2 regions of the Metallibacterium scheffleri genome follow, and region 1 is predicted to be linked to the other one. Evidence: riboswitches for the same ligand, from Rfam matches in the RefSeq annotation. Region 1 holds a riboswitch; the other holds the start of a gene.
The links. A riboswitch is a leader RNA that binds a small molecule or an ion and turns the genes downstream of it on or off. The one in region 1 is predicted to bind cobalamin.

Region 1 (14,646 bases):
TTGGGCGACGGTGGTGGCGGCATCGTCGGCGAGCAGCGGGGAAACCTCCAGCGACACCCAGCCGTCCGCGCCACTCGTGCGCGCATACACCGGCGCGAACACGTCGGCGGCGGCACGCAGGTCGTCGAGCGCCAGGTCGAAGAACACCGCTTCGGCGTTGCTGTCGCCAGCGGCGCGGATCGCCGCGTCGTAGTCGCTGCTGTTGCGGATGGCGTGCTCGAAGATGGTCGGATTGGAGGTGAGTCCGCTGATGCCGGCGTCCCTGAGATAGGCGGCGAGGCCACCCTGGCGCAGCAGCGCGCGGGTGATGTTGTCCAGCCAGAAACTCTGCCCGGCCTGGGCCAGTGCGGTACTGATCTCGTTCACGGCAATCTCTCCTGGATGATCGAATCGAATGGACCGCGTGGCGTTCAGCGACCGAGCAGGGCCAGCGCGCGCTGGCACACGTGGTCGACGGTGAAGCCGTATTCCTGCAGCAGCCGCGCCGCCGGCGCCGAGGCGCCGTAGCGATCCACCGCGAGCACCGCGCCGGCGTCGCCGACGTAGCGCGACCAGCCCTGCGCGACGCCCATTTCCACGGCCAGCCGCGCGCGCACGCCAGGCGGCAGCACCGCCGCGCGCACGGCTTGCGGCTGCGCCTCGAACAACTCCCAGCTGGGCATGGACACGCAGCGCGTGGCGATGCCTTGTGCTTCGAGGCGCTCGGCGGCGGCGACGATCAGGTGCACCTCGGAGCCGCTGGCGATGAGGATCAACTGCGGCGCGCCGGCGGTGGCCTCGCGCAGCACGTAGGCGCCCTGGCGCAGGCCGGCTGCACTCGCGTAGCGCGTGCGATCGAGCACCGGCAGATCCTGGCGTGTGAACACCAGCGCCACCGGCTGATCGCGCAGCGCCACGGCGGTGCGCCAGGCCTCGGCGCTTTCGTTGGCATCGCCGGGGCGGATCACGACCAGGCCCGGCACCGCGCGCAGGTTGGCCAGTTGTTCCACCGGCTCGTGCGTGGGCCCGTCCTCACCCACCGCGAGGCTGTCATGGGTGAACACGAACAGCGCGTGCAAGCGCATCAACGCGGCCAGGCGCAGCGGCGGACGCATGTAATCGGAGAAGATCAGGAAGGTCGCGGTGAACGGCAGCATCGCGCCATGCGCGGCCATGCCGTTGGCGATGGCGCCCATGGCATGCTCGCGCACGCCAAAGTGCAGATTGCGCCCGGCGTGGCTCCAGCCGGCCTTGTCCGAGCCTTGCAGGTCGGTGCCGGGATCGGCGGGCGGGTTGAAATCGCCCATGCCCAGCAGCGCGGTCTTGGTCGATGGATCCAGATCGGCGGAACCACCGAACAACTCGGGCAATTTCGCCGCCAGCGCGTTGAGCACCTTGCCCGAGGCGACACGCGTGGCGATGCCGCGCGCGTCCGCCGCGAACTGCGGCAGCGCGTCATCCCAGCCCGCCGGCAGCGTGCCGGCGATGCGGCGCTGGAGCTCGGCGCCCAGCTGCGGCTGCGCGGCGAGGTAAGCCGCGAAATCACGGTCCCACGCCACCTGTGACTCGCGACCGCGGGTCAGCGCCTGGCGCCAGGTCTGCAGCGCGACATCGGGAATCTCGAACGTCGGCTGCAGCGGCCAGCCCAGCGCCTGCTTGGTGCGGCGCACATCGTCCTCGCTCAGCGGCGCGCCATGCGCCTTGAAGCTGTCCTGCTCGGGCGAGCCGTAGCCAATATGCGTGCGCACCGCGATCAGCGAGGGCCGCGCGGTATCCGCATGCGCCGCCTGCAGCGCGGCGTCGATGGCGGCGAGGTCGTTGCCGTCCGCGACCTGCTGCACATGCCAGCCATAGGCCGCGAAGCGCGCCAGGCGATCCTCGCTGAAGCTGATGGCGGTGCCCGCTGCAAGCGTCACGTGGTTGTCGTCGTACAGGCAGATGAGCTTGCCCAGGCGCAGGTGTCCGGCCAGCGACGCGGCCTCGGCGGAGACGCCTTCCATCAGGTCGCCGTCACCGACGAGGGCATAGGTGTGGTGATCGATCGGCGTGTGTCCGTCGCGGTTGTAGCAGGCCGCCAGATGCGCCTCGGCGATGGCCATGCCGACAGCGTTGGCGATGCCCTGGCCGAGCGGTCCGGTGGTTACCTCGACACCGGGCGTGTGGCCGCGTTCGGGATGGCCTGGCGTCCTGCTGCCCCATTGCCGGAACTGCTTGAGATCCTCGAGACCGAGTGCGTAGCCGCTCAGATGCAGCAGGCCGTACAGCAGCGCCGAGCCATGGCCTGCCGAGAGCACGAAGCGGTCACGGTCGAACCAGTGCGGATCGGCAGGGTTGTGCTTGAGCCAGCGTGTCCACAGCACGTAAGCCATCGGTGCGGCGCCCAGCGGCATGCCGGGATGGCCGCTGTCGGCCTTTTGCACGGCATCGAGTGCCAGGAAACGCAGGGTGTTGATGCACAGTTGATCGATGACATCGGACATGGCGTACTCCATCACGCGCGACCGGATGCTGCGCTCGGAACGAGGCAATCAGGATCAATCGCAGGATCAATCGACAGTCGCAGAATTATTTTTGACACTCTGCGCACGCGATAGTTGCAAGCGCGTGACCGGCTCGTTCAGGCTCGCGTGTTGCGGGCGTGTCCATCACCCGCGCTCGATCCGAGGCTCTGTCCGACACACGGCGGCAATGCCGCGGCGTTGTCCATCCACGCTAACGCGTGGCCGCCGAACCGCGTGCCGGGGACGTTGGCGAGATGCGCCAAACCATCCCGGCGCGGGTCGCCTCAGAAGGCGGCATCGAAGACCACTTCGCCACTGACGCCGACCTGATACGAGGATACGCGGCGCTCGAAGAAATTGGTCAGCTCCTGCACGTCCTGCAGGTCCATGAAGGCGAACGGATTGGCGGTGCCGTATTGCGCCGCATAGCCCAGCTGGCGCAGGCGCTGGTCGGCCACATACTGCAGGTACTCGCGCATCTGCGCCGGCGCCAGACCCGCCACGCCGCCGGACAGCACATCGGCGGCGAACTGCGCTTCGCAGTCGATGGCCTCGGCCAGCATGGTGCGCACATCCGCTTCGAGTGTGGCATCGAACAGCTCGGGCTGCTCGCCGCGCACCGTGGCGATCACCTCGAAGGCGAAGGCCATGTGGCAGGACTCGTCGCGGAACACCCAGTTGGTGCCGCCGGCCAGGCCATGCAGCAGGCCGCGCGCGCGCAGGAAGTACACGTAGGCGAAAGCGGCGAAAAAAAACAGGCCCTCGATGCAGGTGGCGAAGCAGATCACGTTGAGCAGGAACTGGCGCCGCTGGGCCTGCGTATCCAGGCGCCGCAGGCCCTGCACCGAATCCATCCAGCGAAAGCAGAACGCGGCCTTGTGCGCGATCGAGGGAATGTTCTCGACCGCGGCAAAGGCGGCCTGGCGCGCCGGCGCATCGGGCAGATAGGTGTCCAGCAGGGTCAGGTAGAACTGCACGTGCAGCGCTTCCTCGTAGAGCTGGCGCGAGAGGTACATGCGCGCCTCGGGGGCGTTGATGTGCGTGTACAGATTCAGCACGAGGTTGTTGGAAACGATCGAGTCGCCGGTGGCGAAGAACGCCACCAGACGCTCGACCAGGTGGCGCTCGGCCGGGCTCATGCGCTGGCGCAGGTCGGTCACGTCGCTGGAAAAATCGACTTCCTCGACGCTCCAGGTGTTGCGGATCGCGGCGCGGTACATCTCGTAGAACGCCGGATAGCGCAGCGGCCGCAGGGTCAGCGCGAAGCCGGGATCGAGCAGGCGCGGCGCGGCGGCGGTGGCCGGCACGGACGTGATCGGCGACGTTGTCATCGGGACGGACTCATTGGCAGGCATCGCAGTGCTCCGGGTTTTCCAGCGAACAGGCCACGGCCTGGCTCGGCGCGTTGCTGCTCACCGTGGTCTGCGCGATGCGCGTGGCCGGGCGCGAACGCAGGTAGTAGGTGGTTTTGAGGCCGCGTTTCCACGCGTACATGTACATCGACGACATCTGCCCGAGGTTGGGCGTGGCCATGAACAGGTTGAGCGACTGGCTTTGGTCGACGTAAGCGCCACGCGCGGCGGCCAGCTCGATCAGCGCCTTCTGCGGCAGCTCCCACACCGTGCGGTAGACCTGCCGCAGCGGCTCGGGGATCTCGCCGATGGCCTGGATCGAACCCTCGGCGCGCTTGATCGCTTCGCGCATCGCCGGCGTCCACTGGCCAAGCTGCTTGAGCTCATCCACCAGGTAGCGGTTGATAACCAGGAAATCGCCGGACAGCGTCTCGCGCTTGAACAGGTTGCTCACCTGCGGCTCGATGCATTCGTAGCAGCCGGCGATCGAGGCGATGGTGGCGGTGGGTGCGATGGCGACGAGCAGGCTGTTGCGCAGACCGTGCGCGCGGATACGCGCGCGCAACGCGTCCCAGCGCGCGGGGTCGTGCGGCTGCGCCTCGGGCCAGTAGTCGAACTGCAGCTCGCCGCGTGCGGCCCGGGTGTCGGCGAAGGCCGCGTGCGCGCCAAGCTGCGCAGCCAGGTCGCACGACGTGTCCAGCGCATGGAAATAGATCTCCGCGCTGATGCGCATGGACAGCGCCAGCGCCGCGGCACTGTCGAACGGCAGGCGCAGCCTGAAAAAAACGTCCTGCAGACCCATCACGCCCAGGCCCACCGGACGCCAGCGCGCATTGCTGCGCTGGGTGCCGGGGATCGGGTAGTAGTTGAGATCGATCACGCGGTCGAGCTGACGCACCGCCAAACGCACGGTCACGGCCAACTTGTCGAAATCGAAACCATCCTCGCCCAGATGCCGGGCGAGGTTGATCGAGGCCAGGTTGCACACCGCGGTTTCGGCCTCGGTATTCACTTCGAGGATTTCGGTGCACAGGTTGGACAGATGCACCACGTTGCCGCTCACGGCGGTCTGGTTGCAGGTGGCGTTGCTGCGGTCCTTGAAGGTGAACCAGCCGTTGCCGGTCTCGGCCAAGGTCTTCAGCATGCGCGCGTACAGCGCGCGCGCCGGCAGGGTGCGCTTGGCCAGGCCACGCGCCTCGGCTTCCTCGTAGGCGCGGGTGAACGCCTCGCCCCACAGATCCACCAGTTGCGGTACCTGCTGCGGATCGAACAGCGACCACGCGGCGTCCTGTTCGACGCGCTGCATGAACAAGTCCGGGATCCAGTTGGCGAGGTTGAGGTTGTGCGTGCGCCGCGCCTCGTCGCCGGTGTTGTCGCGCAGCTCGAGGAAGTCCTCGATGTCGGCGTGCCACGGCTCCAGGTACACGCAGCACGCGCCCTTGCGGCGCCCGCCCTGATTGACCGCGGCCACCGAGGCATCCAGCGTCTTCAGCCACGGCACGATGCCGTTGGACTTGCCGTTGGTGCCGCGGATCAAGGATCCCTGCGCGCGCACGCGGCTGTAGCCGAGGCCGATGCCGCCGGCGAACTTGCTCAGCCGGGCGACGTCGCTGTAACGCGCGTAGATGCCTTCCAGCGAATCCTCGGGCGAGTCCAGCAGGTAGCACGAGGACATCTGCTCGTGCGTGGTGCCGGCGTTGAACAGGGTGGGCGAGCTGGGCAGGTAATCGAGATCAGCCAGCGCGCGATACAACTGCAGCGACTCGGCCATGTCGCCGCCACCCAGAGCGCAGGCGATGCGCATGAAAAAGTACTGCGGCGTCTCCAGCACCTGGCGCGTTTCCGGATGACGCAGCAGGTAACGGTCGTACAGCGTGCGCAGGCCGAAATACTCGAAGCGCGCGCTGGCGGCCACGTCGATGGCGTCGTCCAGCTTGCGCGCGTTGGCTGTGCTGAAGCCGCTCAACCGCGTGTTGATCAGGCCCAACTGCGCGCCGCGCGTGATGGCCTGCGAGAACGACTGGATGTCCTGCCCGCGCACCTCTTTCTCGATTACCTGCGCCAGCAGGCGTGCGGCAAGCTGGCCGTATTCAGGCTCCTCGGCGGTGAGCGCGGCGGCCGTGCGGATCGACAGTTCGTCCAGCTCGCGCGTGGTCGCGCCGTCGTACAAGCCGCCGATGGTCTTCAGCGCCACCTGCAGCGGCTCGACCGCGTGCAGGCCCTGCGCCGCGCGGGTTACCGCGCGCACGATCTTGCCGAGGTCTACAGCCTCGTGGGTGCCGTTGCGCTTGGTCACGCGCATGCCCGCCGGCGCGTGCGGCGGCGTGAGTGAAAATGTCTGAGCGGCCGTCTGCATGGCGGCGGTTTGCGTGTCCTGCAATTGCATGGGATTCCCCGACGGCAAAATGGGCATGACCTGCGCCCGCGCGCAGGGCCGTGGGTGGAACAACGGAGCACGATCGCAGCGGACGCTTGCGCGCCGCGTCTGCGACCGTCCTCCCCGCGGAGGCGGCCACCCGCACCGGCACCGCGAGCATCCCCGGTGGGCATCGCATAGCCTGCGACACGCACCGGGCCCGTGGCCCGATGTGTCGGCAGGTCTTCGGGCTCGCGGACGTGACGGCAGCGCCGTCGCCTACTGCCCGCCGCTTCCCGGGATGCGCATCCCAGTGCCTGGTGGCGGGGTTCGTTTCCGCTGACCGCTGCGGGGCAGCTCCGGAGTCGCACCGGATTCCCTTTTGAGCTGCGCTCCTGACGAGAGCGCAGACACCGACAACCGCAAGATAGTGTGCTTGAGTGACGCGGTCAACCCAACATCTTGGGTTTCTTGCCCGCGGCACTGCCAAGATTCCGCCAGTCCCGTCGCGGCGGCCAGCACCACCACAGCAGCGCTACGTACACGAACACCAGCACATACACCATAGTGAAAAACGCCATGGGCAGCGGCCAGTAGATCAGCGAGTCGACCCACTTCTGGATCAGTGGTGTATGCGCCGCGGCGTGTTGCAGATCGTCCTGCCACACCGTCAGGAAACACGCGCGCCCAAGCACCGCCTGCAGCGCCACAACGGCCAGCGCCAGCAGGTGCAAGCTGCGCCACAGCGGTTCGCGCACCCAGCGCCAGCCGCGCCAGATGCCCAGCGGCACCATAACCAGACCGGCGATGTTGAACGCAATGATCAGGATGTGCAGCCCGAGCACCCCCGCGGCGAGGCCAGCATCGAGCCGCGGGGGGATGCTGGTGATCAATGCCGACGCAAGGTGCAAGAAGGCCATGCACGCAAGCCTACGCGCCCCGGCACGGCACCGCGCAGCCGCGCGGATACCGGTTCAGGCGCGCTCGGCGCGGCGCCGTTTCAGGGGTTGTGCTCGCGCGCCAGGTAGTCCTCGCTCTGCATCTCGATCAGGCGGCTCTCGGTGCGCGCGAATTCGGCGCGCAGGCGCTCGCCTTCGTACAGCTCGATGATCGGCACGGCGGCACTGCACACCAGCTTGACCTGACGATCGTAGAACTCGTCGACCAACTGCACGAAGCGCAAGGCCGGATCCTCGTGATCGACATTGAATTGCGGCACCGCCGAGACCAGCACCGCATCATGTGCGCGGCCGATCTCGATGTAATCGGCCACCGCGCGTTGCTCGCCGCACAGCGCCTCGAAATCGAACCAGATCACCTGCGCGGCGCGGCGCTTGCATTCGATTTTGCGCCCCTGCACCTCGATCCAGCCGCCGCACTCGGCTTGCGCACCGTGCGCCAGGCGCTGGAAGACCTGCTCGAGATGCTGCTCGCTGCGCGCGTTCAGCGGCGTCAACCAGGCCGGCGCCTGCTTGAGCGCGCGCAAACGCCAGTCCTGTGCGCTGGCCAGTTCCACGACCACGCAATGCTGCTGCAGAAGTTCAATCGCCGGCACGAAGCGCGCGCGCTGCAAACCCTCGCGATACAACGCGGCGGGCGGCGCGTTGGACGTGGTCACCAGGGTCACGCCCGCGGCAAAGAGGCCGCGCAGCAGTTCAGCCAGAATCATGGCGTCACCGATGTCGCTGACCTGAAACTCGTCCAGGCACAGCACGCGGATGCGCAAACCGATGCGCGCGCCGATGTGCAGCAGTGGATCGGGCATGCCCTGCAGACGCGTCAATTCGTCGTGCACCATGCCCATGAAGCGGTGGAAATGCCAGCGCTCGGCCTTGCCCGCGGGCAAACCTTCGTAGAACAGATCCATCAGAAAGGTCTTGCCGCGCCCGACGCGCCCCCACAAATACAGACCGCGCAGCGGCGCCGGCGCCGACCCGACGCGCCAATGCTGGCCCAGGCGCTGCAGCAAACCCGGCGGCGTCGCGAACTGCAGGCTCAACTCCGCATGCAGGCGATCGAAAGCCAGCAGCACGGCGCGCTGCGCGGAGTCATCCTGCCAGTGCCCAGTGGCGACGCCCGCGGCGTAACCCGCGCTGGGCAGCACGAGATTCGGCGCTGCGCTCACGCCACCTCGCGCAACGGCGGCAGCCAGCCGCGAATCGCGTGGCGCACCGCACCGCGCAAGTCCATCAGGCGACGGTGAAAGAAATGTCCGGTTTCCGGCATGCGGATCAGCACTGGTTTGCTTTCCAGCTGCTCGACAAAATCGAATACGGCTTGCGGCTCGACCACCTCGTCATCCTCGCCCTGCACCACCAGCCACGGGCAGCCCGGCAGCGCCAGCGCATCGAAAGGCCAGTGTCCGACCGGCGGCGCCACGCTGATCAACGCTGCGGCATCGAGCTGGCGGGCGTGCGCGATGCTGATGTAGCTGCCGAACGAGAAGCCCGCCAGCCACAATGCATCGCCCGGTTGCGCCTGGCGCACCCAGTCGGCCACGGCGACCAGATCGGCGCCTTCTCCCTGGCCTTCGTCGTAACCGCCTTCCGATTCACCGACGCCGCGAAAGTTGAAACGCACCGTGGCCAAGCCGGATTCGCGCAGCGTGCGCGCCAGCATGGTCACCACCTTGTTGCTCATGCTGCCGCCCTGCAGCGGGTGCGGATGACAGATGATCGCCGTGCCGCGCCGCGCCAGTTCGGCTTCAGGCCGATCCACGGCCACCTCGATTCTGCCGGCCGGTCCGGCCAGCGCATGGCGGCCTGCGACATCAGGGAAATGCGCCGGCAGTGCTGCGAGAGGAGGTGCGTTCATGAGGCATGTCTCGACGGCGGGACGACTTGGCACGTGATGGGTCGTGCATGCGCCGCGGCGTGGTACGGCATGCAGCGTCGGGTGCGGCAGATGGCTTATTTGACCTGCGCCACCATCCACTTCACCGTGGCTTCGATCTGGGCATCGGTCAATGCAGGATTGCCGCCCTTGGGCGGCATGAAATTGCCATCCGGGCCGTGGTAACCGTGAATCGCGTGCTGCACCAGGACGTGGATGCCCTGCGCGATGCGCGGACCCCACATCGCCTTGTTGCCGATGACCGGCGCACCCGCTACGCCGGCGGTATGACAGGTCGTGCACAGATGGTTGAAGATGACATGGCCGTCGAGCGTGCCGCCATAAGCCACCTGGGACGCCGCAGCCTTGTTCGCCGCGGCCTGCGCCGCCTGCATCGCCGCCGCCCCGGCGGCGCCGGCATACACGGCGCCGACCGGCGCGATGCGCGCATCCACCTGTTGCTGCAACGCCGGATCGGTAGGCTGCGGCATGCGATCGTAGATGTATGCAGCCAGCGCAATCAGGCCGAGCGCTACCAGCAGGAGAATGGTGAGGACGGTCGAAAACTGCCGCAGAAAACGCTTGTCGGATGGGCTGATCGGTCCGCTCACGGGTATACCTCTGCTCAATCCTGAAGGGAGCCTGCCTGCCGGGGCAGCCAATCGGTGAAGTATAGCCAAGCTCCGTGCTCGCTCAAGCCAGTGGCGGTTTTCACCCACCGGCGCCATACGTGCGGCTCCCGGACCACGCGTCCGCACCCGATGTACACGGCATGCAACGGCACGCCACGACCTGCGCGATCCATGTCAAAATCCGCACTCGCGCGCCCGTAGCTCAGCTGGATAGAGTACTGCCCTCCGAAGGCAGTGGTCGGGGGTTCGAATCCCTCCGGGCGCGCCACATGACATTGGTCAAAGCGGGCTTCGGCCGGTCAGCCGGCCTGCTTTGACTTTAAAGGGGCTGAGATCTAGACCCCGCAACAATCGAGAGTCCTGCCGCCTGCCGCCTGCCGCTGTTGCTCTTTTGTTTGGACTTCTTTCAGGCCCGGTTGACCTATGGCCATGTGACAGATTTTCAGGCCAAGGGGTGGGCTGGGACACTTTTGGGACAGCGCTGGGACAGTCGATGGTTGCCCGACGCAAATTTGAGTAATGGTCACTGTGACACGGCACATCGATGGCCAGAGCTTGCTCATAGGCTTCCACTTTCCTGCGCACACCTAGAATCTGACCCGAGTTCTGGGATGCGAATACCCAGCGCAACCAGGAGCGCGATGCTGCTTCGATGCCGGGACTGATCCTCGCTTGTTGGCGGGTGACCCTCGAATGTGGGTGCGCTCCGCGAACGGATCCCGTCAGGGTCGGCGAAAGTGCTGCGGGTGGAGCAAGGCGGGTCAGGACATCGAGGTCACGGCGCGATTGTTTCAAACGCGCGGCAACAGTCACCTCAGTCGCTTGCTCGGCGACTTGGCGCCGGCGCCGATCAGCAGCATCTCCATCTGCGCTTCGAGGCGAATGACGCGCTCGGTGAGGGTCTCGATCCTGGCTTGTTGCGCGGTCAGTAACTGCGCCTGCTGCGTCACCCGCCCCTCCATCTGGATGATCGTGGTGAGCGCACTCCAGATCGTCTGTGCGCCGCCCATTACGGCGTGTGACTGCGACGGGATGCCGGTGCCTTGGCGGCCGCTTCCATCGCCTCGATGCGCGCGTTGCTCGCAGCAATGCGCGCAAATGCCTCATCCATCGCGGCCATGGAGCGCCGGGCGGAAGCCTGAGCCGCCCCGGCCAGGGCGACGAGGTCGGCGTCGGCCGGCAGGTACGCATGCGCACCGCTGCGCATCAGCTCCGAGACGGTCATGTCGAGCTTCTTGGCCTTGGCGACTATGGCGCGTTTTTCTTGTGTGGTGGCCTGCACCACGATGCGTTCGATGGCGGCGTTCACGGTCAACCTCATTTGGCTTGGCATGTCCATGGTATGTACATCCTGGCCATGGCACAAATCGAACGCCACGGCCGTCTACCCACAGGTGGCGTTTGCTCCCATTCACCCCCCGATCCGTCGGGTTCGGACCGACCGATTCCTGAGCCAGCGGCGCCTTCTTCATCGCGCCATCCACGCGCTGGCATCGCCACGCGATACCCTGCATCTCGTCGTATTCGGCCCGATCTGCTTCCCACAGCGCCTCGAAGAACCCTGCTTGCTCCCATTCCAGGTAGCGCTTGCGCACGACGTTGGCGCTTCCAAATCGCTCCTTGGGCAGGGCTTTCCACTGACAACCCGCGCGTAGCGCGTACACGGTGGCTTCGAACATCTGAGCGGCGGCTTCAGTGGCCGCCCAGCGCCAAGTCTGCGCTGATACACCTTGTCCGGCGACATCACCCGCTGCGGAACCAGCGGCTCAACCTGCTGCCAGAACGCATCCGTTACGACCCGGGGCCCAACTCGCCAGTTGCTCCGGTGCCGCGCAGCCTGCGGCTCGGAACAGGAGTTCACCTATTTACGGATACGTTCTAAGTCTTCGTCTTCGATGACGCCTGCCGCTTCCCGGCGCGGCGCGCGCCATGCTCGGATTCGGCAATGATCTGGCGCAGATATTCGATTCCATCTTCCTGCGGAAAGAAGGCGATGACGTCCGCGACCGACAGGTTGTAGCGCTTGCGCAGCAGTAGGAACTCCGACTTCGCACGTGACATTTCAGCCTCCTGGGAATTGGGGGCTGGATGCTGCTGGGCTGCGCGATCAAGCGCCGCGAGCTCCTCCTGAAAGCGGCGGAATGCATCAGTGTTGGCGGCCATGGCAAATCACGTTTCAAGCAAGATTCTGCGCGATTGTCGCACGGGACTCCGACCTGCATGGGCAGGTGTTGGTCATGGCTGCAAGGCAACAGCAACAGCTGCCGCGGTGGGCATCAAGTCGCCCGCTGACGAGTACATGCTGGCGAATGACCTGATCCCATCGGGTAGGGAGCCGGAATCCTCCGGTCCCCTCCCACACCACCGTACGTGCGGTTCCGCATACGGCGGTTCATGAGTGACGCTGAAGATACCGGCTGGTTTCGATCATTGAGACCAACTTCAGCCGGTCGAAGAAGGCTTTCGGAAACGCCTGATTCATGTGACTGGCACCACTGTTCCACCATGGGCCGTGCCCGTTGTGTCCCGAGTGCCAAGCCCGCGCCTCCGGCAGCCCTCGTTTGCGCAGCAGCGCGGTACGCCGCGGACGCGTCTTGGCTTGCCGCCATAGCAGGCAGCGCAGCCGACGCCGCAGCCATCCGTCGAGGTCCTTCCACACCGTCTTGCTCTCGCTGAGCTGGAAATAGCCGATCCATCCACGAAGCACCGGGTTCAGTGTCTCGATGGTGTGGGTCAGGCTACGTCCGCGCCCCTGACGCAGCAGTTCACGCACGCGGTCGGTCAGGCGGGCCACGCTGTGCGGCGCGACCTTGAGCCTGATATGACCACCGGCGTTCGTCAGGGTGTAGCCCAGAAACTTGCGTTTCCATGGCGTGGCGCATGCGCTCTTGGCTTCATTGACCTGCAACTTCAGGCGTTCGTCCAGGAACACCTTCATGGCGGCCATCACGCGCTGCCCTGCCGCTTCGCTTCGGACATAGATGTTGCAATCATCCGCATAACGACAGAACGCGTGTCCGCGCTTTCCCAGTTCGCAATCCCAATCCGTGAGCAGGATGTTGGACAGCAACGGCGACAACGGCCCGCCTTGCGGCGTGCCTTGGTCACGTGCTGTTTCCACCCCGTCACGCATCAAGCCCGCTTCCAGATAACGGCGGATCAGCTTGAGCACCCGCTCGTCGTCGACGTGCCGGGCGACCCGCGACATCAGGATGTCGTGGTTCACCCGGTCGAAGAACTTCTCCAAGTCCATATCCACCACCCACGCACGGCCCTCCTGCACATAGTGCTTGGCCGCACGCAGAGCTTGATGGGCACTGCGCCCCGGCCTGAAACCGTAGCTCGATGCGGAGAACGTCGGCTCGACGATCGGTTGAAGGACTTGCAGCAGCGCCTGCTGGATCAGCCGATCCAGCACCGTCGGGATGCCCAGTGTCCGCACCCCGCCCGAGGGCTTGGGAATGTCCACCGCGCGCACCTCCGACGGCAGGTAACTGCCGTCCAGCAAGGCTGCTCTCACGCAGGGCCAGTGTCTCTTCAGCCAGTCCTTGAACGATCCCACCGTCAGGCCATCGACCCCCGGTGCGCCACCGTTACGAACCACCTTCTGATACGCCGACCACACGTTGCTGCGTTCGATCACGGCCTCCATCAGCCGTGACACCTCCGCTTTCGTTTGCCCGGCTGCCGCCGTGATCGACTCGGCACCACACGGCCTACCCACGGGATACTGTCCCGCCTCTTGGCCCTTGGCCCCGGCTTCCCGGGCTTCTGCTTCGTCGTCGATCATCGAGGTTCAGTCGTCCTAATCGCGGTCTCTCATGTTCGGCCCTTCGGTCATAACGCACCTACTACGCCCCGCAGGAAGTCCCCTTGGGGGATGGCCTCTGCTGACTTCTCGCTCCGCCTTCCAGCGTCGCCCTTTCAGGCATGAGGCGAGATCTCCCCGGGTATGACGCACCTGCCTTCCCGCTTATGCCTGTCGGATATACGCCACGTCGTCTGTGCAAGTACCGGGCTTTGACCCCTTTTGCTGCCTCACCCCAACGTGTCGCCTCGTATCCGCTTCCTGTTCGTCAGGCCAGCGCTTTGCCTCGGGCTTCCTTCAGACGACCAGTCACCCGATTCGCCCTTGCCTCTGGCTAACTCTTCCCCTTGCCGGGTGAGTAGAGGACTTTCACCTCCAAGCAGGTGCGCCCTGCCGGGCGCACAAAAGAGAAGCCCCGCGGAGGCGGGGCCTTGAAGTCTGGCTGGGAGACTAGGATTCGAACCTAGATAAACGGAGTCAGAGTCCGTTGTCCTACCGTTGGACGATCTCCCAAAAGCGGGAAATCAGCGCTTGGAGAACTGCGTGGCGCGACGCGCCTTGTGCAGACCAACCTTCTTGCGCTCGACTTCGCGCGCGTCACGGGTCATGAACCCGGCCTTGCGCAGCGGCGTCTTCAGGGTTTCGTCGTACTCGACCAGTGCACGCGAAATGCCCAGGCGAATCGCACCTGCCTGACCGGTGATGCCACCGCCCTCTACCGTGACCATGATGTCGAATTTCTCGGTCATCTGGGTCAGTTCCAGCGGCTGACGCACGATCATGCGCGAGGTCTCGCGCCCGAAGAACGTATCCAGCGACTTGCCATTGACGGTGATTGCGCCGCTGCCCTTGCGCAGGAACACGCGGGCTGCTGAGCTCTTGCGACGGCCGGTGCCGTAGTTCTGTTGCAGGGTGGCCATGGGTGTCCTCAGAAGTTCAGCGGTTGCGGCTGCTGGGCGGCATGCGGGTGCTCGGCGCCGCTGTATACCTTGAGCTTGCGATACATCGCGCGGCCCAGCGGATTCTTGGGCAGCATGCCCTTGACGCCGATCTCGATCACGCGCTCGGGATGCTTGGCCAGCAAGTCCTTGAGCGGCGTGGTCTTGAGATTGCCGACATAGCCGGTAAAGCGGTGATAGTTCTTGTCCTCGAGCTTGTTGCCGGTGACGGCAATCTTCTCGGCGTT
Region 2 (14,646 bases), 840 kb from region 1:
GCGCCAGCAACGCGTTGACCAGCGTGGACTTGCCCGCGCCCGAAGGCGCCGCAACGATCAGCAGCACGCCGCTCATGCGGACGTCCCGCTGCAATCCAGCGACCGCGCTGGCGCGCACTCACTCAATGTTCTGCACCTGCTCGCGCACCTGCTCGATCAGCACCTTCAACTCGATGCTGGCGTTGCTGGTACGCACATCCACCGATTTCGAGCCCAGCGTATTGGCCTCGCGGTTGAACTCCTGCAGCAGGAAATCCAGGCGCCGGCCGACCGGTTCGTCCAGGGCCAGCACGCGGCGCGCCTCGGCCAGATGCACATCGAGGCGATCGAGCTCCTCGTCCACGTCCATGCGCAACAGTTGCGCGACCAGCTCCTTCTCGATGCGCTGCGGCTCGCTGGCGTCGCGCAATTCGGCCAGCAAGCTGTCGATGCGCGTGCGCTGGCGGGTGCGGATGTCGGGCATCAGCGCGCGTACCGCAGCGACCTGCGCGGCGATGGCATCAAGCCGCTCCAGCATGGTCTGCGCGAGACGCGCGCCCTCGCGCTGACGCGCATCAAGCAAACCATCCAGCGCCTGATCCAGCAGCGCCAGCACGGCCTGGGTCAACGCCAGCTGATCCGGCTCGCGCGTTTCGATCACGCCCGGCATGCGCAGCAGTTCGCTGAAATCCACCAGCAGGTCGGGGAAGCGCGCCGACATGTGCATGGACAAATCCGCGAGCTGCTTCAGATACGGCTCGTTGAGGCGCAATTCGGGCGGCGCCTGGAGCGCGCCACGCAGGCGCAGGGTCAAGTCCAGCTTGCCGCGCGCGATGCGCTGGGTGGCGCGTTCGCGCAGCGCGCCTTCCTGCGCGCGCAGCTCGTCGGGCAGGCGCAGGCCAAGTTCCAGATAACGATGGTTGACACCGCGCAGTTCCACGGCCACGCGTCCCAGCGGGGTCTCGCCTTCTACCTGGGCATAGGCGGTCATGCTGCGAATCATGCGCGTTCCGGCGGCGACGAAAGGGGTCAATGGTAAGCTCGTTGACCCCGGATTCCCAAATGCGCCCCATGAGCCCAGTGCCCCGACCCAGTGGCCGCGATGCCGACGCCCTGCGCACGCTGCGCTTTGAACGCGGTTACACGCGCCACGCCGAGGGTGCGGTGCTGGTGAGCATGGGCGACACTCGCGTGCTGTGCACCGCCAGCGTCGAGGAGCGCATCCCGGCGTGGCTGCGCGGCAAGGGCGAGGGCTGGGTCACCGCCGAGTACGGCATGCTGCCGCGCGCCACGCACGAGCGCTCCCAGCGCGAGGCCGCGCGCGGCCAGCAGGGTGGGCGCACGCAGGAAATCCAGCGCCTGATCGGACGCAGCCTGCGCGCCTGCGTCGACCGCCAGGCGCTGGGCGAGCGCGTCATCACCCTGGATTGCGACGTGCTGCAGGCCGATGGCGGCACACGCTGCGCGGCGATCAGCGGCGCCTGGGTGGCGCTGGTCGATGCAATCACCGCGCTGCGCAAGCGCGGCACGCTCAAGCGCGATCCGCTGCACGGCGCGGTCGCGGCGGTGTCGGTGGGCCTGTGGCGCGGCCTGCCGGTGCTGGACCTGGATTACACCGAGGACAGCGCCTGCGATACCGACATGAACGTGGTGATGAACGACGCCGGCGGCATCATCGAGATTCAGGGCACCGCCGAGGGCCATGCCTTCCGTCGCGCCGAACTCGACGCCATGCTCGCGCTGGCCGACACCGGCATCGCGCAGATCATCGCCGCGCAGCGCGCCGCGCTGGCGCATGCGCTGCCATGACCCACTGCGGCCGCCAGCGCCGGGCGCGCGCGGCCTGCATTTCCACGCAGTGCCAAGGCACGGGTGCCGTGGCATCGCCACCATATCCCCGGACATGCATGGCAACGCCCGGGGCCTGATCGAGCCACGCGCATGAAGGTCGTACTCGCCAGCAGCAATCCCGGCAAACTCGCCGAGTTCGACGCGCTGTTGCGCGGCAGCGGCATCATGCTGGTCGCGCAGTCGTCACTGGGCATCGGCGACGCCGAGGAAACCGGCCTGAGCTTCGTCGAAAACGCCCTGCTCAAGGCACGCCACGCGGCGCGCGCCAGCGGCCTGCCGGCGCTGGCCGACGACTCGGGGCTGTGCGTCGATGCCTTGGGCGGCGCGCCCGGCACCCACTCCGCGCGCTACGCCGGTCGCCACGGCGACAGCGCGGCCAACATCGCGCGCCTGCTGGATGCGCTGCGCGACGTGCCGCACGCGGGACGCGGCGCGCAGTTCGTATGCGTGCTGGCGCTGGTGCGTCACGCCGACGACCCGCTGCCGCTGCTGGGCGAAGGCCGCTGGAACGGTCGCATCCTTGACGCGCCGCGCGGTGTGCATGGCTTCGGCTACGACCCGGTGTTCCTGGACAGCGCGCTCGACTGCTCCGCCGCCGAGCTGGACGAGGCACTGAAAAACCGCATCAGCCATCGCGCGCGCGCCCTGACCGCGCTGCGCGCGCAATGGCCGCCACACAGCACGCCGTGAACCGCGCCATTCCGCTGGGGCTGTACGTGCACCTGCCGTGGTGCGTGCGCAAGTGTCCGTACTGCGACTTCAACAGCCATGCACCGCGCGGCACGCCACTGTTCGAGGCTTATGTCGATGCGCTGTTGGCAGATCTCGATGCCGATCTGCGCGATGCCGGCGAAACGCTGCACGCGCGCCGCATCGAGACGATTTTTTTCGGCGGCGGCACGCCCAGCCTGTTTCCCGATGTCGCCATCGCGCGCCTGATGGATGGGCTGCGCGCACGCCTGGACGTCTCCGACGCTGCCGAAATCACACTGGAGGCCAATCCGGGAACCATCGAACACGGACGCTTCGCCGCTTACCGCGCCGCCGGCATCAACCGCCTGTCGCTGGGCGCGCAATCCTTCGCCGATGCGCAGCTCGAAGCGCTGGGCCGCATCCATCGTCACGGCGAAATCCACATCGCCATGGCAGAGGCGCGCGCCGCCGGATTCAACAACATCAACCTCGACCTGATGTACGCGCTGCCCGGGCAGACGCTGGACACGGCGCTGGACGACATCGAACAGGCACTGGCGCTGGCGCCCACGCACCTCTCGCACTATCAGCTCACGCTGGAGCCGGGTACGCCGTTCGCGCGCACGCCACCGCCACTGCCTGACGGCGACGCCGCCTGGCGCATGCAGGAGGCCGGTCAGGCGCGGCTGGCCACGGCGGGCTTCGTGCAGTACGAAGTCTCGGCATATGCGCACGACGGACAGCAGGCACGCCACAACCGCAACTACTGGACCTTCGGCGACTATCTCGGCATCGGCGCCGGCGCGCACGCCAAGCTCAGCTTTGCCGATGGCCGCATCGAGCGCCGGGCCAAGCGCAAGAATCCCGTGCTGTACATGGCGCACGCGCGCGACGCCGGACGTCTCGAATCCAGCGGCGGGATCGCGCGCGCGGAGTTGCCGTTCGAATTCATGCTCAACGTGCTGCGCTTGAACGAAGGCGTCGCGGCGGACAGCTTCAGCGCGCGCACCGGGCTGACGCTGGAGACCATCGCCGCGCCGCTGCAGCGCGCGCGTGCGGACGGTCTGCTGGTGGACGACACGCGCGTGCTGCGCGCCACGCCGCTGGGCCTGCGCTATCTCAACGACCTGCTGCAGCGCTTCCTGCCGTGAGCACGGACTGGATCGTGCTGCATTGCCCCTACTGCGGCGAGCGCTTCGAGGCACCGGTGGAAGCCGACTACGACGCAGCCCAGGTGATCGACTGCACGGTGTGTTGCCGGCCGATCCACCTGCTTGCGCGCGATGGTGGCTACGCCACGCAGCGCGACGATGACGCCTGAGGGCCGCCGCGCATCGCCTGCCTGACAGCACCCGCGCCGGCGCGTACACTGCGCGGCTTCGAGGTGTCCCGCGCGGCAGCAAGCGCCGTGCGGGGTGAAACGGGAAGCCGGTTTGATGCCGGCGCTGCCCCCGCAACGGTAAGCAGGTCAACGTCGATCCAGCAGCCACTGCGCGCGAGCGCGGGAAGGCGATCGACAGCGGAGTGATCCGCGCCCGCGAGCCCGGAGACCGGCCTCGATCGCGCCGCGCGGACATCATCCACGCGTGGCGCGTATCCAGGCGTCGCGGCGGGCGGCGGCCGCGCGCCGTGGCCCGGTTCGCGTGCCTCCACTGCTACCCGCCTGATCCGCGGGTGAGCGTTCGGAGTCATTGCCCATGTCCAGCAAGTCCCTGCTCGTCGCCAGCCTCGCGCTGGCGTTGTCACCCTGCGCGACACGCGCCGCCACGCCGGCCGCTGCCGGCAGCGTCGCGCCTCTGCCCGAGATCGTCGTCACCGCCGCGCGCATGGCGCAGACCGTGGATGCCAGCCTCGCCGATGTCAGCGTGATCACGCGCGCCGAGATCAGCGCCAGCGGCGCGCCCGATCTCATCGACCTGCTGCGCCGCGAGGCCGGCGTGGACGTGGCGCGCACCGGCGGACCGGGGTCGCAGACCTCGGTATTCATGCGCGGCACCAACTCCAACCAGGTGCTGGTGCTGGTCGATGGCGTGCGCGTGGCCTCGGCCAACACCGGCAGCTTCGCCTGGGAACAGCTTCCGCTGGACGCGATCCAGCGCATCGAGATCGTGCGCGGACCGCGCGCCGCGCAGTGGGGCGCGGATGCCATCGGCGGCGTCATCCAGATTTTCACGCGCAAGCTCGATGGCCCGCATCTCGCCATGCGCGGCGGCAGTTACGGCGATTACGGTGGCAGCGCCGGTTACGGCCAGTGGGGCGACCACGGTGGCGCCAGTGTCATCGTCGGCGCGCGCCATGTGCTTGGATTTCCGGCCACCAATCCGCAGAACTATGCCTACAGCCCGCAGCCCGACGGCTACAGCAACCAGAACCTCGCCGCGCAGGGCGCCTGGCGCATCGGCACGCAGACGCTGTCCGGCAGCGTGCTGCGCTCGGATGCCAATGTCGATTTCAACCAGGGTGCCTCGCAGGTGATCGAGCAGGCCGCCGGCGTGAACCTGGACGGCGCGCTGACACCCACGCTGCGCCAGCACATCAGCCTCGGCTACGACCGCGAGGATCTGGACACGCCGGCCTATCAAAGCCTCGCGCTCAGCCGCCGCCAACAGGCCGGCTATCAACTCGACTGGACTTTCCTGCCCGGCCAGCAACTGCTGGGCGGCGTCGACTGGATGCACGAGCGCGGCATCAGCCGCGACACAAGTACCAACACCGATGTCTACGCGCAGAGCCGCAACAATCTGGGCGTCTACGCCGGCTGGTACGGACAGGCGCAACGCTGGAATTGGCAACTGGCCGCGCGCCACGACCGCAATAGCCTGTTCGGCGGCGTCACCACCGGCTCGGCCGCGGCCGGATACACACTCAACGACTGGGCGCGCGTCGAGGCCAGTTTCGGCCAGGGCTTCGACAGCCCCAGCTTCAGCGACCAGTTCTCGCCGCCGTACTTCGGCTACTACGCCGGCAATCCCGACCTGCGCCCGGAGCGCTCACACAGCAGCGAGATCGACCTGCTGCTGCATCCGCTGGATGACCTGCACGTCAAGCTCGCCGCCTATCGCACGCGCGTGAACGACCTGATCAGCTTCGCCGGCGTCAATAACCAGGCGATCAACATCGACCGCGCCAAGATGGACGGCCTCGAGTTGACCAGCACCTGGACGGCCGGGGCGTGGACCACGCGTTTCTCCAGCAGCTTCGACGATGCGCGCGATGCCAGCACCGGCGCACGCCTGCTGCGACGTCCGCTACGCAAGGCCGATCTGGGCCTCGACCGCCGCTTCGGCGAGCGTTTCAGCGCCGGCGTGGAACTGTTCGCCGCCAGCAACAGCATCGACTACGGCAACGTCACCCTCGGCGGCTACAGCCTGATCAACGCGCACTTCGACTGGAAACTCGCTCACGGCCTGGCTGTGCACGTGTTCCTGCAGAACCTGGCCGATCGCGACTACAGCCTCGCCTACGGTTACAACACGCCGGGCCGCTCGGGCTGGCTGACGCTGAGCTGGAACGGGGCTGATTGAAGCGCAGGACCGGGCATCCCGCCGCGGCCTTCGGTGTAAACAAGCGTGACCACGCGGCGCGCAGCCGGCTTCTGGCTGGCTGCACGCCCCGGCTCGCGCTATAAAGGCAGGACGGATCACGAGGGGTACTCGATGGCGTTGCCCGTAGACAGGCGCCGGCAGACGCGCAAGCGTGCGGGAGTGGCGCGCATCGCCGAACGCGCGGACATCTCCGCGCGCGTGCGCGGCGTGCTCGAGGAGCTCAGCAATGCACTCAATGCGCGCTTCGAGCCGGCCCTGCGTGGTGCCTTGAATGATCTGGAGCAGCAGTTGTTCAAGCTGGCCGAGCAGGCGCGCAACAACGCCGAGCAGGAACTGGCCTACGCCAGCCTGCGCGAGGTCAAGCGCGGCCGCGCTGACATCGGCCCGCGCTTCGCCGCCGCCATCGAATCCGACCTCGCCAGCTTCGACCGCGAGCCGGAGCCCGTCCCCGCCAGCAGCACCGGTCCCAAGCTGGAGCTGATGCAGGAACACGTGTTCGAGGAAGACCTCGCACTGCGCGAAATCGCCAGCCGCGCCGAGGTGCGCGCCAGCGAACAACTGTACGAACTCGGCCACCGTTTCGCGGTACTGGCCGCACTGCCTGTATTCGAGTCCGAACGCGTACCAGCTGGCCCGCAGCGTGTGCTGCAGGCATTGCGCGGCGCGGTGGCCGAGCTGGATCTGCCCACCGCGCATCGCGTGCTGGGCTGGCGCCTGTTCGAAAAGCGCGCGCTGGGCGAAGCCGCGCCGTTTTACGCCGAGATCAATGATCTGCTGATCGCGCGCCGCATCCTGCCCAACCTGATCGTCTATCGCCACAGCCGCGGCGCCAGCGAAGCCGGCGCGAGTGCCTCGGCCGACGCACCCGCGGCACCGACCGCAGCACCGCCAGCACCTGCTGGGGCAGCAAGTGGTGCCATTGGACATGCAGTGCGTGCAGGCGGCGGGGCGGCGCAAGGTGAGCCCATGCAAGGCGGCGGCTACGGCTACGCTGCCGCCGGCCCGGCACCGGAGCACGGCGGTCTGGCCGGTCATGGCGGACTGGGTGGCGCCGTTGGCCAGCACAGCCTGCCCGCCGATGCAGCGGGCAGTGACGAGATGCCCCTGTTCGATACCTTGCGCGAACTGCTGGCGCAGCGTCGACGCATGACCGGACAGGTCGACGAAAGCGGTGACGGCCCCGACGCCAGCCGCGAACAAGTACAAGCGGCATTGCAGGCACTGCAGGCGCGTCCGCCCGCCACGGGCGGCAAGCCCGGCGCCAGCACGCAACGCCTGCGCCAGGATCTGCAGGGCCAGTTGCGGCGCTACAGCAAGGACGGCAAGACCCCACAATTGGCGCCCGTGCAGCGCGATACCGTCGACCTGGTCTCGATGCTGTTCGACAACTTGCAGCGCGAAGTGCGCATGGGCGGCGCTGCGCAGCGTTTCCTCGGCAAGCTGCAAGTACCGCTGCTGCGCACCGCGCTGGACGATCCCGCGTTCTTCTCGCAGCGCAACCACCCGGCGCGCAAACTGCTGAATACGGTCACCGAAACCGCCGCCTACTGGGTGGACAGCGCCGATGGCGAGGCCGACCCCTCGCTGGTGCAGAAGATGCAGACGGTGACCGAGCGCCTGCTGCACGACTACGACGGCGACTCGGGCCTTTACGTGCACCTGCTCACGGATCTCGAGCGCCACATGCAAACCCTGGCGCGCCGTGCCGAGATGAGCGAGCGCCGCCACGTCGAAGCCGCGCAGGGCCGCGATCGCCTGGACGCGGCGCGTGCGCGCGCCGAGGAAATCATCGCCCAGCGCCTGGTCGGCACGCGCCCGTCCAGCCTGGTGCGCACCCTGCTGGAGCAGGCCTGGACCGACGCCCTTACGCTGGCCATCGTGCGTCATGGCGAGGACAGCGACGTGTTTCGCGAGCGCATCGCCACGGTCGAGGCGCTGCTGCAGCGCAATCCCGGCGACGACATCGGCAAATTGCAGACCGAGGTCCAGCATGGATTGCAACAGGTCGGCCTGCACACACCCGATGCCGAGGCCATCGCGCGCAAGGTGCTGGACCAGCCGGTGATCGATTTCAGCGGCGAACCGGTGTCGCAAACCGAGCTGGCGCTCAAGCTCAAGCAACGCCAACGCCTGGGCGATGACGCGGGCGAGGCTGCCAGCAGGCCAGTGGATGCCCCGCTGAATGCCGAGGAACAGCGCATGCTGGAGCGCCTCAAGAGCATCCCCTTTGGCAGCTGGTTCGAATTCCAGCGCAACCAGCAGGGTGACATCGTGCGCCGCAAGCTGGCCTGGTTCTCACCGGTCACCGGACGCTGCCTGTTCGTCAATCAGCGCGGCCAGCGCGCCGAGGAACGCACGCTGGCGCGGCTGGCGCGCGACATGGTGCGCGGGCAGATTCGTCTGGTCGTGGAAACCCAGACCAGCCTGGTCGATCGCGCCTGGAGCAGCATCGTCGAGACACTGAAGAAATTCACCGGACGCGGCCCCGAGCCGGTCCCCGCCGGAGCCCCGGCATGAATGACAATCGGCGCGCGCCGCGCAAGCCGATCAGTGGTGTGGTGCTGGTCGAGAACAGCCTCAACGGCGCCGCGCTGGGACGCATCGGCAACCTGTCCAACACCGGGCTGATGCTGATCGCACCCAGGCGATTGCGCGAGAATGCGCTGTTCCAGATCAGCTTCACCCTGCCCGGCAGCGACAGCCGCACGCATGCGCTGGAGATCGGCGTGCATGAACAATGGACGTCCACGGCGGTGACACCTGGGCAATTCTGGATTGGCCTGCGCATCATCGACATCAGCGACGCCGACCAGGGCGTGTTGGACCACTGGTTGAAGCAGCCGGAGTACGCGCTGCGGTAGTTCCGCACCGGACCCGCACGCATGCGCGATTGATGCTGCGCGGCTTGCCCGGCGCGCGGCAAGCGGCAACACTGCGCAGGTTCCGTCGCCAACGAGTCCCGCCATGAGTGCCGCCCTCGCCTCGCTCTACGCCCAACATCTGGATCAGGTGATCCACGACAGCGATGCCGCGCTGGCCGCCAGCGGCCACGACAGCTTGCTGATCGCCGCCGGCACGCCGCGGCTGCGCTTTCTCGACGATCAGGCGCCGCCGTTCGTGGCTAGCCCGCATTTCCTGCACTGGCTGCCGCTGACCGATGCGCCGGGCTCATGGATCGTGCATGTCCCCGGTCGCAGGCCACGGCTGATCTTCCTGCAGCCACGCGATTACTGGCACGTGGTGCCGGACACACCACAAGGGTACTGGGTGGAACACTTCGATATCGTCACCGTGGCCGATGAAAACGCCGCGCGACTGGAGCTTGAACGCAGCCTCGGTGAGCACAGCGCCGTGCTCGGCGAGGATGGCGCGGCGGGCAGCGATATCGCACCCAACAATCCACCCGCGCTGCTGGCGCGGCTGCACTGGACGCGCGCCTGCAAGACCGCCTACGAGATCACCCTGATGCGCGCGGCCAGCCGCATCGGCACGCGCGGACACCTGGCTGCGGCGCGTGCGTTCGCCGCCGGCGCCAGCGAATTCGAGATCCACCTCGCCTACCTCGCCGCCAGCGGACAGACCGAAGCCGAACTGCCTTACGCCAACATCATCGGCCTGAACACGCACGGCGCGGTGCTGCACTACACGCGCTTCGAGCGCGCGCGACCGGATGCACGGCGCAGCCTGCTGATCGATGCCGGCGGCCAATATGCAGGCTACGCCAGCGACATCACCCGCACTTACGCGGCCGAGCCGCATGGCGACTTCGCCGCGCTGGTCGCCACGCTGGAGGAGATGCAGCAGATCCTGTGCCTGGACGTGCGCGCCGGCCAGCCATATCCCGAGTTGCACCTCGAGGCGCATCGCCTGCTGGGCGGCGTGCTCGCCGCGCACGGCCTGGTGCGCTGCTCGGCCGAGGCCGCGTTTGCGCAAGGCATCACGCGCACATTTTTGCCGCACGGACTCGGCCACTTGCTGGGTCTGCAGGTACATGACATCGGCGGCCAGCAGAGCACACCCGAGGGCGGACGCACACCACCGCCACCGGAACACCCGTACCTGCGCCTGACGCGCACGCTGGAGCCGGGCATGGTGGTCACCATCGAGCCCGGCCTGTATTTCATCCCGATGCTGCTGGATGCGCTGCGCGCCACGCCAGCCGGCAGCGATGTGGACTGGGCGCGTGTCGAGACCTTCATGCCTTGCGGCGGCATCCGCATCGAGGACGACGTGTTGTGCACCGCGGATGATCCGCACAACCTCACCCGCGAAGCCTTCGCGGCGCTGGCGTAAGCAACCGCTGCGAACGGCTCTGCTCAGCGCGCCCTGCGTTGCAGGTACTGCGCCACCGGCACGCGCTCGCGGATGCGCCCGGCGGCCATCACCGCGACTTCATCGACCAGATGCGCGAGGCCGCCCAGGCGGTGCGTGATCAGCAGCAGCGTGCGCCCGCGCGCGGCGACATCCAGCGCGGCATACAGGTCGCGCGCGGTGCGCGCATCGAGACCCTCGGTGGGCTCGTCCAGCACCAGCACCGGCGCATCCTGCAGCAGTGCGCGCGCGATGGCGATGCGCCGCGCTTCGCCGCCGGAGACCAGTGCACCCGCCTCGCCCAGCACGGTGTCGTAACCCTGCGGCAAGCCCGCCACGAACGCATCCATCTGCGCCTGGTTCACCGCGCGCTCGATCTGCGCCGCCGTGGCCTCGGGTGCGGCCAGCAACAGGTTGTCCAGCAGCGACAGGTTGAACAAGGTGGTCTGCTGGCTGATCACCGCGATGTGCCGACGCAACACGTCACCCTGCAGCGCATCCAGCGGCTGCCCGCCCAACATGATGCGTCCCTGCTGCAACGGATAAAACTTCAGCAACGCACTCAACAGCGAGCTCTTGCCCGCGCCCGAGGCCCCGACGATCGCCACGCGCGCGCCTGCGGCCAGTTGCAGGTCGACACCCGCCAGCGCCCACGGCGCGGCATCGGCATACCGCAGATGCACGTTCTCGAATACGATCTCCACCGCCGCTGGCAGCGACGCGCAGATCTCCGGCTCGATGAACGCCGGTGGTGTGTCGGCCAGGTCGAACACGCGCGCGGCGGCGGTGAGCGTGGCCTGCCATTGCGCCAGTGCCTCGGGCAGTGGCGCGATCACCTCGAACAGGGCCAGCGCCAGCAGCGCCAGCATCACCAGCAGCGGCGGCGCCAACGTGCCGCCATGCACCGCCGCCAGGCCAAACACCAGGATGCCGAGCACGACGAGCTGCGCGAGCAGGCCGACCATGCCGCCACCCAGCGCTTGCAGCACCTCGATGCGCGCGCGTCGCGCATCGAGCCGCGCAGCCAGCGCATCAATGCGTGCGGCATGGGCCGCGACGCCACCCCAAGCCAGCAGCTCGGCGTGGCCGCGCAGGGCATCCAGCAGCAGGCCGCGCAGCGCGGCGGCGTCGAGCACCGCCTGCGCCGCGTCCAGCGCGGCGCGACGATGCGCCCAGGCCGGCAACAGCACGCCGGCCAGCAGTGCGCCGATCAGCAGCACCAGTGCCGCGCCCGGCAGCACGATGACACCCAGCACCAGCACCAGCGCCAAGCTCAACAGCGCCACCGCCGCAGGTACCAGCACGGCCAGATAAAAATGCTCCAGCGCATCGATGTCGGCGCGCAGGCGCGCGAACAGCTCGCCGCTGCGCAGCGCCGACAGCCGCGCCGGAGCCAGCGGAATCAGGCGTCGGAACAGCCATGCGCGCAGCCCGGACAAACCGCGCAAGGTGGCTTCGTGGGTGACCAGACGATCACCGTAGCGGCCGCCGCTGCGCAGGATGGCAAAGGCGCGGATCGCCGCGGCCGGACTGAAATAGTTGATCGCCGCACCGCTCAATCCGGCCAGCGCCATGGCGGCGATGAACCAGCCCGACACCGCCATCAGGCCCAGCGCCGCGAGCGCGGTCAGCAGCGCCAGCGCCGCCCCGCCGAACATCCAGCCTCGATACGGATCGAGCACCGCCAGCAGGCGGCGCAGCGCGGGCGGCAGCAGGCGCGTCATTGCGCTTCCGCCTGCACAAGCGCTGCATAGGCACCCTGCGCGTGCGCCAGTTGCTGCGGCGTACCCTGCTCGATCACGGCGCCGTCGCGCAACACCACCAGCCAATCCGCCGATTGCGCCGCCACCAGACGATGCGCCACCAGCAGCACCGTCCGCGTCGCCGCAGCGGCGCGGATCACCTGCTCGACCGCGTGCGCACTCTCTGCATCGAGGTGTGCGGTGGGCTCGTCCAGCAGCCAGACACAGGCGTCTTCGCGCAGCAGCGCACGCGCCAGCGCCAGGCGCTGCAATTCACCACCCGACAAGCCAAGGCCGCGCTCACCCAGCGGCGTGTCCCAACCCTGCGGCAAGCGCGCCAGCACCGCATCGAACCCGCTGTCGGCCGCGGCGCGCTGCAGCGCCAGGGTATCCGCGCCGGGCGCGGCCAGCAGCAGGTTGTCGCGCACGCTGCCCTCGAAGACATGCGTCTGCTGTGGCACCCAGGCCACGCGTGCGCGCCACTGCGTCATATCCAGTTCGCTCAGATCGACACCCTCGACGAGGATGCGACCGGACGCGGTCGGCACGAAGCCCAGCAGCAGGTTCAGCAGCGTGCTCTTGCCCGAACCGGTTGCACCGATCAGTGCGGTGACGCCTCGCGGCTGGATGTCGAAACTGCACCCGCACAACGCCGCTGCGCGCCCAGCATGGCTGTAATGCACGGCATCGACGCGCAGGCCTGGTGGCGTGTGCGCCGCAACCCGAGTGCCGCCGACCAACGGCGCGCTGGCCGGCGGTGGCGTTTCCTCCAGCGCGGCCAGATGCTGCGCCGCGGCCAGCGCATCCATGCGCGCATGGCGCAGGCTGCCCAGCGCGCGCAGTGGCAGATAGAACTCCGGCGCCAGCAGCAGCACGAACAGGCCATCGCGGAATGGCAATTCACCCCAGAGCAGACGAAAGCCGATCAGCACCGCGACCACAGCGATGCTCACCGTGGCGAAAAACTCCAGCACCAGCGCGGAAAGAAACGCCACGCGCAGCACCTGCATGGTGAGCTTGCGGTAGTCCTCGCCGTCGCCATCCAGGCGTTGCGCCACGCGCTCGGCAGCGCCCAGTTGACGCAGCGTGGCGAGGCCGCCCAGCGCGTCCATGAAAGCCGCGCCCAGACGCGTGAGCTGCGCATAGCGCTGCTGGCTGGCGCGCTCGGCGGCATTGCCCACCAGCACCATGAAAAACGGAATCAGCGGCGCGGTCAGCAGCAGGATCAGACCCGAGATCCAGTCGGCTGGAAACACGAACAGCGCCAGCAGCAGCGGCACCAGCGCCGCCGTGCTCACCTGTGGCAGATAACGCGCGAAATACGGCAACACCGCGTCGACGCCATCGACCAGACGCGTGATCAGGTCGCCGCTGGTTTGCGCGCGCAGCCCGATCGGGCCCAGCGCCTGCGCGCGCGCAAGCAGGCGCGTGCGCAGTTGCGCAGTCAAATCCAGCGCCGCTGAAAACGAGGTGCGGCGCGCGTAAAAATTCAGCAGCAGGCGCAACGACGCCAGCAGCAGCAGCCCGATCCACTGTGGCCACAGCCGCGCCAACGGCGCATGCGCGAACAGCGCCGCGTTGAGAATGTCGGCCAGCAGCCACGCCTGCGCCACCAGTGCCAGAGCCTGCAGCGCCGTGGCCAGCGCTGCGCGCCACTGTGGTTTGCGAATCTGCTGCGCCTCGCGGCGCAGCCAGCTTGCGGCCTGCATGCCTGATTCCATCGATGGGTTTGCCAGGCGCAGCCTGCCGCGCGCCCGCAAAATGTGACGGGGCCGAAGTCGGCCCCGTCGGTCACGCGTGATGATGCCCGATCAAAGCGGCTTGCGTGTGCCACCGGCAGCCTGCCCGGCGGCGTGTTCCTCCTGCGTGTCCAGCAGCGCCGCACTCGCGGCCGAGATCAGCACGATCATGGCCGTTCCCACCAGCCAGGCGAAATACCACGCACCCTGATCACCCAGCAGCGCGGCCAGCAGGATGACCACGACGGCCAGGAACATGAACAGCAGGAAGTACAGAAAAGTCCTCATGGCGGATTCCTCAGTATGCGTGTTCGTTTTCGGCGATCTTCTCGGCGCTGACCTTGCCGCGCATCACCCAGAACGCCCAACTGGTGTACCAAAGGATCAGCGGCACGAACACCAGCGCGAAACCCAGCATCCACAGCAGCGTGAGTTGGCTGGAGCTGGAATTCCACAGCGTCAGGCTGACCGAGGGATTGCTGCTCGATGGCAGCATGAAGGGGAACAGCGAGACGCCCGCCGTGCCGATCACGCCGATCCACGCCAGCGCACCCAGCCACCAGCCCAGATGCGAGCGCCGCGCGCGCGCGGCCAGCAGCGCACCGAGCATGCCAGCGAAACCCAGTAGCGGCACCAGCCACAGCAGCGGCCGCGCGGCGAAGTTGGCCTGCCACGCACCCGGCACCATCGCGACGACTTGTTGCAGCGGAGTTTGTGGCACGCCGGCGCCGGGACCACTGACGATGTGGTAACCCGGCAGCATGTGCACCCAGGCACCACCGGTGG

Region 2: it holds a riboswitch for cobalamin, as region 1 does, so the genes downstream of both, Mschef_RS00165 (TonB-dependent receptor domain-containing protein) here and Mschef_RS03925 (ribonucleoside-diphosphate reductase subunit alpha) in region 1, are expected to answer to the same signal.

What each region holds. Positions count from the first base shown of each region.
Region 1 covers NZ_LDOS01000001.1:868,919-883,564, reverse strand. Annotated here, with positions in the region: gene tal (transaldolase) at 1-366, opposite strand, end outside; gene tkt (transketolase) at 411-2,459, opposite strand; gene Mschef_RS03930 (ribonucleotide-diphosphate reductase subunit beta) at 2,765-3,811, opposite strand; gene Mschef_RS03925 (ribonucleoside-diphosphate reductase subunit alpha) at 3,822-6,188, opposite strand; cobalamin riboswitch at 6,409-6,621, opposite strand; gene Mschef_RS03920 (DUF2784 domain-containing protein) at 6,638-7,108, opposite strand; gene zapE (cell division protein ZapE) at 7,189-8,313, opposite strand; gene Mschef_RS03910 (alpha/beta hydrolase) at 8,310-9,002, opposite strand; gene Mschef_RS03905 (c-type cytochrome) at 9,098-9,619, opposite strand; tRNA gene Mschef_RS03900 (tRNA-Arg) at 9,844-9,920, shown strand; gene Mschef_RS03895 (hypothetical protein) at 10,462-10,662, opposite strand; gene Mschef_RS03890 (hypothetical protein) at 10,662-10,961, opposite strand; partial or broken gene Mschef_RS03885 (transposase) at 11,023-11,414, opposite strand; gene Mschef_RS03880 (hypothetical protein) at 11,531-11,815, opposite strand; gene ltrA (group II intron reverse transcriptase/maturase) at 12,045-13,442, opposite strand; tRNA gene Mschef_RS03870 (tRNA-Gln) at 13,900-13,973, opposite strand; gene rpsI (30S ribosomal protein S9) at 13,985-14,380, opposite strand; gene rplM (50S ribosomal protein L13) at 14,389-14,646, opposite strand, start outside.
Region 2 covers NZ_LDOS01000001.1:26,451-41,096, forward strand. Annotated here, with positions in the region: gene gmk (guanylate kinase) at 1-76, opposite strand, end outside; gene Mschef_RS00140 (YicC/YloC family endoribonuclease) at 119-982, opposite strand; gene rph (ribonuclease PH) at 1,051-1,788, shown strand; gene rdgB (RdgB/HAM1 family non-canonical purine NTP pyrophosphatase) at 1,921-2,520, shown strand; gene hemW (radical SAM family heme chaperone HemW) at 2,496-3,674, shown strand; gene Mschef_RS00160 (zinc ribbon domain-containing protein) at 3,671-3,844, shown strand; cobalamin riboswitch at 3,889-4,096, shown strand; gene Mschef_RS00165 (TonB-dependent receptor domain-containing protein) at 4,221-6,047, shown strand; gene Mschef_RS00170 (DUF1631 family protein) at 6,180-8,585, shown strand; gene Mschef_RS00175 (PilZ domain-containing protein) at 8,582-8,929, shown strand; gene pepQ (Xaa-Pro dipeptidase) at 9,033-10,361, shown strand; gene cydC (thiol reductant ABC exporter subunit CydC) at 10,385-12,103, opposite strand; gene cydD (thiol reductant ABC exporter subunit CydD) at 12,100-13,830, opposite strand; gene Mschef_RS00195 (hypothetical protein) at 13,933-14,148, opposite strand; gene cydB (cytochrome d ubiquinol oxidase subunit II) at 14,159-14,646, opposite strand, start outside.